2 regions of the Glutamicibacter sp. NPDC087583 genome follow, and region 1 is predicted to be linked to the other one. Evidence: riboswitches for the same ligand, from Rfam matches in the RefSeq annotation. Region 1 holds a riboswitch; the other holds the start of a gene.

Region 1 (3,879 bases):
GGGCGGCAAGATCCTCTTCGGCGCAGCAATTATCGCCGCAGGTTTCGTCATCGCCAACGTCATTGGCCGCTTCTTGGGTGACACTACTGCTTCGAAGATCATCCGCTACACGGCAATTGCGCTGTTCGTGGCGATGGGCCTGAAGTACATGGGTATCGCCGATTCGATCATCAACATGGCCTTCGGCGCAATCGTCATTGGCGCAGCATTGGCAGCGGCTCTGGCCTTTGGCCTCGGCGGTCGTGATGCTGCGGCCCGCACGCTGAAAAAGATGGAGGCCCAACAGACCACCAATGGCCCGGACTCGACGCCACCGGCATCGAGCCCAGGCATCTAACCACGCATCACAAAACCTGAGGGACAGATAAGAAGTCGCGGAATCCAAGACCGGATTCCGCGACTTTTTTGATGCCCGCCAAGCTACTGCTGCGTGCCCCACGGCAAGGGCATGACCGCAGAGCCGCCATCGGTACGCAACCGTGCGTAGGTGTGCACATCGATGCGTTCTCCGGCAACCAGGAATTTGCCCCGTTCGACACCTTCGTGCAGGAAGGCGTTGCTTTCTGCCACATGCTTCGACCCGGGATTATTTGCCCGCAAGCCCAGCTCCAAGCGGTACAGTCCCAGCTCGTCGAACAGGTAATCCACTAAGGTTGCCACGGCGCGGGTGGCCAGCGACCGGCCCCGGTAATTCTGGTTCATCCAATACCAAATCCACGCGTTCCGATTGGCCGGGTCTACCGTACCGCACACCAGTCCCACCAGCCGATCCCGATATGCGACGGCCAACGCCTGCTGGCGTTCCCCGGCCTCCAGCAGTGCGCGCACATACGACTCAGCCTTTTGCGGGGAATCGGCGTCGCCTTGGCGCAACATGTCGGGGTTCGAGGAAAATGCCTCGTAGACCGCTTCGGCATCCGAAAGGCGCAGCCGGCGCACCGAGAATTCACCGCCGGCATGCACGGCTTCCTCCGGTCCTGCAGATGGCTGCGGATGAGCGGCGGCCGTGCCCTGGTGGAAGAGCAGCTGCCAGCGGCCCTGCTCATGGATCCACAGTGAACTGCGTTCGCTGGGGGAACCGGCGAGCAGCTTCCAGCGCAGCAGCACCAGCTGGTCTGAAAGCTGGAGAGCCACCGGGCTTTCGACTTTCAACGCCCCGGCATCCCGTGCCGGCTCCCGGGCCAGCTGGGCAATGATGGCCTCGCGATCATAGACTCGCCCGCTGGCTCCCACCTCGGCGAACCGAGGATGCAAGCGCCGCTGCAATTGCTCCTGGCTATGGCGTTGGCTGGATTCCAAGAGTTCTTGCTCCAACGAGATGATGGTGCTGGATAGCGCAGAACCTTGGGGAAGCACGATAGGGAAGTCATGGAATGCCATGTCAGCAAGTACATCACAGAAGATGACGGAACTGCGTTCAATGAAGTTCGACTTTATGAGCTGCATCATGCTTATAATCGCTGTAATCCGCGGGAGCCTGAATCGACCAGGCTGAGAGGGCACCGAGCCGACCGCTACACCTGATGCGGGTCATGCCGCCGTAGGAAGGAAGCGTGCCCTTGTGCATGTCAACATTGTTGGCGCCGGGATAATCGGCCTGGCCGTCGCGTTCGAGCTGGAATCACGCGCACACACCGTCACCCTCATCGATCCGGCACCCGGCCAAGGTGCAAGCTACGCGGCAGCAGGAATGCTGGCCCCGGCAGCTGAAACGGTCTGGGGCAATGGCCCGTTGCACCAGCTGCTTGCCGCCTCGAATGCCGCCTATCCGCAGTTCATCGAGCGCATCGCATCGGCCACCGGGCAACGCCCGGACTACTTGCAGAACTCCACGCTCGTTGTCGCCGCAGAGCCTGCGGACCGCGAAGCCCTGCACGAGCTGGCCGAACTGCAGATATCCCTCGGCCTGTCAGCGCAAAAGCTGCTGCCCAGCCAAGCCCGCAAGCTCGAACCAGCCTTGGCCGCCAATATTGCTGGCGCGGTCCTGTGCCAAGATGACCACCAGGTCGACCCTCGATCCATCGTCAAGATCCTGTTGGAGCATCTGCGTCCGCACCTGGTCGAGGAACGGGCGCAGGCACTGGTGACCGACGGGAAGCGGACCACCGCTGTGCGGACCGCATCGGGCCGAATCCTCGAAGCGGAGCAGACCATCGTGGCCACCGGTCTTGGCACCCTCGATGGCTTGAACGAACTTCCGCTGCGCCCGGTCTACGGGGACATCCTCCGGATCCAGGGACCAGCAGGCCCGCCGCTCATCACCCGCACCATCCGCGGCCTCGTGCACCGGGAACAGGTGTATCTGGTGCCGAGAAGGGACGGCAGCCTCGTCCTTGGCGCCAGCGTCCGTGAAGACCGGCAACAAGCGGTGAACATTGGCGCGATGCACCTGCTGCTGGACAACGCGAGAAAGCTGGTCCCCGGCATCAGCGACTACACGCTGAACGAGGCAACGGCCCGGGCACGTCCCGCCACGCCAGATGACCGGCCGCTGCTTGGACGCCTTGATCCAGGGCTGCTGCTCTGCACCGGGTACTCCCGGCACGGCGTGCTGCTGGCTCCGCTGGGCGCAACGCTCACTGCGGATCTCGCCCACGGCCACCAATCCCACCCCTTGCACCAGGCTGTGGATCCCCACCGCTTTGCCAACGCAACCTAGACCGCTCACCGAACGGAGCAGCAACCATGACAAGCATCGGCATTAATTTCAATTCACGGCAACTGAACCTGGACGAAGGAACCACCCTTCGCGAATTCATCAGCACGCAAATCGGCAAGGAACTGGACGCCAACTCGGTGGCCGCTGACGGCAGCAAGCTCGGAGTTGCCGCCGCCGTCAATGGCGCTGTCGTTCCACGCAGCGCCTGGAATAGCTACCTGCTGGCCGAAGGGCACAGCATTGAACTCGTTACCGCGGCCCAGGGAGGCTAGGCATGGAAACGCGCAACATCACCGAGCTGGACATCCACAGCGACCCATTCCAGATCGCCGGACGCACCTTGTCCTCGCGCTTGATCCTCGGCACCGGGGGAGCGAGTTCGCTGACCTCCCTGGAAAGCGCCCTGCAGGCCTCCGGAACGGAGCTGACCACCGTGGCCATCCGCCACTTTTCGGCGGCCGGCGCAGGCAACGTGTATGAACTGCTGCAGCGCAACAACGTGATTGCGCTGCCCAACACCGCTGGATGCTTCACCGCCCGCGATGCGATCCTCACCGCGCACCTGGCCCGTGAAGCTCTGGAAACCAATTGGATCAAGCTCGAAGTCATTGCCGATGAGCACACGCTGCTGCCGGACCCGCTGGAACTGCATGCGGCCACCGAGCAACTAGTGGCCGACGGGTTCCAGGTCTTCGCCTATACCAATGATGATCCGGCACTTGCCCAACGCCTGCAGGACGCCGGGGTTGCGGCAATCATGCCGGCCGGAGCGCCGATCGGCTCGGGCCTGGGGATCCTGAATCCGCACAATATTTCCACCATCGTCTCCCGCGCGCAGGTACCGGTGATCCTTGACGCCGGGGTGGGCACCGCCTCGGATGCGGCCCTGGCCATGGAGCTCGGCTGCGACGCGGTGCTGCTGGCCAGCGCGGTGACCCGGGCGCACAACGCGCCGCTCATGGCCAGGGCCATGAAGGATGCTGTGCGTGCCGGGCGCGCCGCGCGGCTCGCTGGCCGGATCCCGCGCCGCGATACCGCACTGGCCTCCTCGCCGGACGAAGGCATGATGCAAACCCTGGTCGGTGACTTCTCGTGAGCCGGGAAGCCCTGGTAGCACCCGGCGCGGAGCTGGAACCGGAAGAGCTGGCGCGCTACTCCCGGCACTTGTCCCTGCCCGGGGTGGGAGAAGAAGGGCAACGCCGCATCGCCAACGCCAAGGT
Region 2 (3,879 bases), 180 kb from region 1:
GCCAAGAATGCTTCTCACTCAGAGCCCCCTGCCGGAATCGATCCGGCGACCTCGTTCTTACCAAGAACGCGCTCTACCACTGAGCTAAGGGGGCAACGAGTAAATACTCTACACGGATTTCCCGGCAAAGAAAAATCGGCGGATCACCCCGGAAAAGACCAGGAGAATTCTGTAAAACCACTAGTCAATGGCTATTTATCCTCTTACTCGCTACCCCGGGGACGAAGGGTGGGACAAAAAGTGCCCTGGTGACGATGCTCACGAGAGTGCTCCTCGCGGTCAATCGGGGATTTGCCATGACGCGCAGGATAGAATCCCGCGGATCATCCCCGGTGGCCAAGCATCGAATTACCCCGCTTGGAACTTCGGAACGCTGACACCCTTTCCCACTCCAGAACCCCTGACCGAGCGGCACTTGGGCAACACCCGATCCACCTAGGCGCCCAGGCACGGCTCCGGTGCCCGGCAGCTGGATCCCGGGCCGTGAACCGGGGTGCTGGAAACCGCCAGGAAGGCAACAGCTCCTTGCCGCCCATTCCGGTCTTGAGTAGGAATATTGTGACCTCAGCAACAAATTCCCGACGGATTTTGCAAACCTCAAAAACCTGTGTAAAGTATTTACCTGTTGCCCCCTTAGCTCAGTGGTAGAGCGCGTTCTTGGTAAGAACGAGGTCGCCGGATCGATTCCGGCAGGGGGCTCGAAATAAGAGAGGCAATCTGGTTCCAGATTGCCTCTCTTTTCGTTTATCCCGCAGATGCCGTGTAGCCACTGCGAGCATGGCCCAAGGCGCACCCCAAGCTGCAGCACCGGCTATCGGCCGCGTCTTGCGCCCCGGATTCCAGGTGCCCCCGGCAAGAGTCTCCGGCCAATGAAAAGCATCCTGGCCCGCCACAGCCGGCCCTTCCCACTTCCTTGATGTCAGGCCCTGACCACTGGGTTTGCGTTTTCTCCTCGCAAGCGTGCTAAGTTGTTCGCGACCACACGGGTGCCCTGGCAAGGGCTGAGATCGGGCTATCGCCGTCCGCGACCGTTGAACCTGTCCGGGTAATGCCGGCGAAGGAAGTGAGTTTCCCCAGTGGAACAAATTGAACAGCACCCTGCCCACACCCTTGCCTACCGTGAATCTGCGGGAATTTCTGTTCCCGTCACGCAGATCCAATTGGCAGACTCCCCCAATGGACAGCCCAACGAGCCGCTGGCGGTATATCGCACCAGCGGACCGGGAAGCGAGCCCACCCAAGGCCTGCAACCCTTCCGCGAGCGGTGGATCCTGGAACGCGGGGACGTGGAAACCTATGCAGGCCGCGAACGCAACCTGCACGACGACGGACGCTCAGCGGTCCGCCGCGGCACGGCCAGCGCGGAATGGGCCGGACGCTCAGCCCCGCCACTGCGGGCCGTTGGCGGAGCCCGCGTGACGCAGATGCACTATGCGCGTGCCGGGATCATCACCCCGGAAATGCGCTATGTGGCCCTGCGCGAGGAATGCGATGTCGAGCTGGTGCGCAGCGAGCTCGCGGCCGGGCGAGCCATCATCCCGGCGAACATCAACCACCCGGAATCCGAGCCGATGATCATCGGCAAGGCGTTCCTGGTCAAGATCAATGCGAATATCGGCAACTCGGCGGTGACCAGCTCCATCGCAGAAGAAGTCTCCAAGCTCCAGTGGGCGGCCAAATGGGGCGCGGACACGGTAATGGACCTGTCCACCGGAGATGACATCCACACCACCCGCGAGTGGATCATCCGCAACTCCCCGGTCCCCATCGGCACCGTGCCGATCTACCAGGCGTTGGAGAAGGTCAACGGCGAAGCCAACGAACTGACCTGGGAGATCTTCCGCGACACCGTCATTGAGCAGTGCGAGCAGGGCGTGGACTACATGACCATCCACGCCGGGGTGCTGCTGCGCTACATCCCGCTGACCGCCAACCGGGTCACCGGCATGGTCTCGCGTGGCGGGTCCATCATGGCCGGCTGGTGCTTGGCGCACCACCAGGAGAATTTCCTGTACACCCACTTCGATCAGCTGTGCGAGATCTTCGCGCAGTACGACGTGGCCTTCTCGCTGGGCGACGGGCTGCGCCCGGGCTCCATCGCAGATGCGAACGACGCCGCCCAGTTCGCCGAGCTGGACACCCTGGCCGAGCTGACCAAGCGCGCCTGGAAGTACGATGTGCAGGTGATGGTCGAAGGCCCGGGGCATATCCCGTTCCATCTGGTGCGCGAGAATGTGGAACGCCAGCAGCAGCTGTGCGACGGGGCGCCGTTCTATACCCTGGGCCCGCTGGTCACCGACATCGCCCCGGGCTACGACCACATCACCAGCGCCATTGGCGCCACGGAGATCGCACGGTACGGGACCGCGATGCTCTGCTACGTCACCCCCAAGGAGCATCTGGGACTGCCCAACCGGGATGATGTGAAGACCGGGGTGATCACCTACAAGATCGCTGCGCACGCCGCCGATCTGGCCAAGGGCCACCCGGGTGCCACAGCGCGGGATGATGCGCTGAGCAAGGCGCGCTTCGAATTCCGCTGGAATGACCAGTTCGCGTTGTCCCTTGACCCGGTCACCGCACAGGAATTCCATGATGAGACCTTGCCGGCCGAGCCGGCCAAGACCGCCCACTTCTGCTCCATGTGCGGGCCGAAGTTCTGCTCCATGCGCATCTCCCAGGATATCCGCGACGAGTACGGCTCGGCCGAGGCGCAGGCCGCATTGGCCGGGATGGCGCAGAAAAGCAGGCAGTTCCTTGAAAGCGGCGGCACGGTCTATCTCGGGGACGGGATCCCGGTGGGAACTCCTGCTCCGTAAATAGCCTGCGGCGCACGAAAAACGCCCTTGGGGCAAGCTTTCGGCTTGCCCCAAGGGCGTTATTCAATGCTGTTCAGCTGCGTGCGACTGGCTTAGTAGTCGCGACGTCCACCGCTACGGCCCGAATCGCTGAAGCGATCCTTGCCGCCGCGTCCGCCGCCACCGAAACCGCCACGTCCGCCACTGCGTCCGCCACCGAAACCGCCACGTCCGCCGCTGCGTCCGCCGCCGAAGCCGCCACCACGGCCGCCACGGAAGCCACCGCGGTCGCCTTCGTCGTCGCGACGTGGGCTGCGGCCATTGTCGAGCTCAAGCTCGATGGCCTCGCCGCCGATGCGGGTCTTGGACAGTGCACGCCACTGGTCCTTGCTCAGCTCTGCTGGCAACTCGACCAGGGTGTGGTCCGAACGGATCTCGATGCCGCCGATTTCCGAAGAATCGAAGCCACCCTCGTTGGCCAGTGCGCCAACGATCGAGCCCGGCTGCACGCGGTTGCGGCGGCCAACGGCCAGACGGTACATGGCGTTGCCCTCGGCAGCGGTCTTGCGGGCACGTGGACCGCGATCGCCACGGTCACCGCGGTCGCCACGCTCGCCGCGCTCTGGGCGATCCATGCGCGCCTTCTTCGAAGGGGACATGACTGGTTCGGTCATCAGCAGCGGGCGGCCGCCCTGGGCCATCAGAGCCAGTGCAGCTGCGATTTCCAGCTGGTCCAGGTCTTCGTGCTCGGAAGCGAACTTCTCCACGATTTCGCGGAAGGTGGTCAAGTCCTGGCCGCTGATGGTCTTATCGATGCGATCAGTGAACTTCTGGATACGACGGTCGTTGACCGAATCCAGCGAAGGCAGCTGCATCTGGGTCACCGGCTGGCGGGTAGCCTTCTCGATGGCACGCAGCAAGTACTTCTCGCGCGGGGTCATGAACAGGATCGCGTCGCCCGAGCGGCCGGCACGGCCGGTACGGCCAATGCGGTGCACGTAGGACTCGGTGTCATGCGGGATGTCGAAGTTGATAACGTGCGAAATGCGCTCAACGTCCAAACCACGAGCTGCCACGTCGG

The links. A riboswitch is a leader RNA that binds a small molecule or an ion and turns the genes downstream of it on or off. The one in region 1 is predicted to bind thiamine pyrophosphate.
Region 2: linked by a shared signal. The riboswitch ahead of thiC (phosphomethylpyrimidine synthase ThiC) and the one ahead of thiO (glycine oxidase ThiO) in region 1 are both predicted to bind thiamine pyrophosphate.

Annotation. Positions count from the first base shown of each region.
Region 1 covers NZ_JBIUWY010000001.1:449,567-453,445, forward strand. The annotation lists gene ACIOU9_RS02220 (mechanosensitive ion channel) at 1-337, shown strand, start outside; gene ACIOU9_RS02225 (GNAT family N-acetyltransferase) at 421-1,380, opposite strand; TPP riboswitch at 1,460-1,564, shown strand; gene thiO (glycine oxidase ThiO) at 1,562-2,659, shown strand; gene thiS (sulfur carrier protein ThiS) at 2,686-2,931, shown strand; gene ACIOU9_RS02240 (thiazole synthase) at 2,934-3,755, shown strand; gene moeB (molybdopterin-synthase adenylyltransferase MoeB) at 3,752-3,879, shown strand, end outside.
Region 2 covers NZ_JBIUWY010000001.1:265,650-269,528, reverse strand. The annotation lists tRNA gene ACIOU9_RS01275 (tRNA-Thr) at 23-94, opposite strand; tRNA gene ACIOU9_RS01270 (tRNA-Thr) at 628-699, shown strand; TPP riboswitch at 973-1,080, shown strand; gene thiC (phosphomethylpyrimidine synthase ThiC) at 1,077-2,819, shown strand; gene ACIOU9_RS01260 (DEAD/DEAH box helicase) at 2,912-3,879, opposite strand, start outside.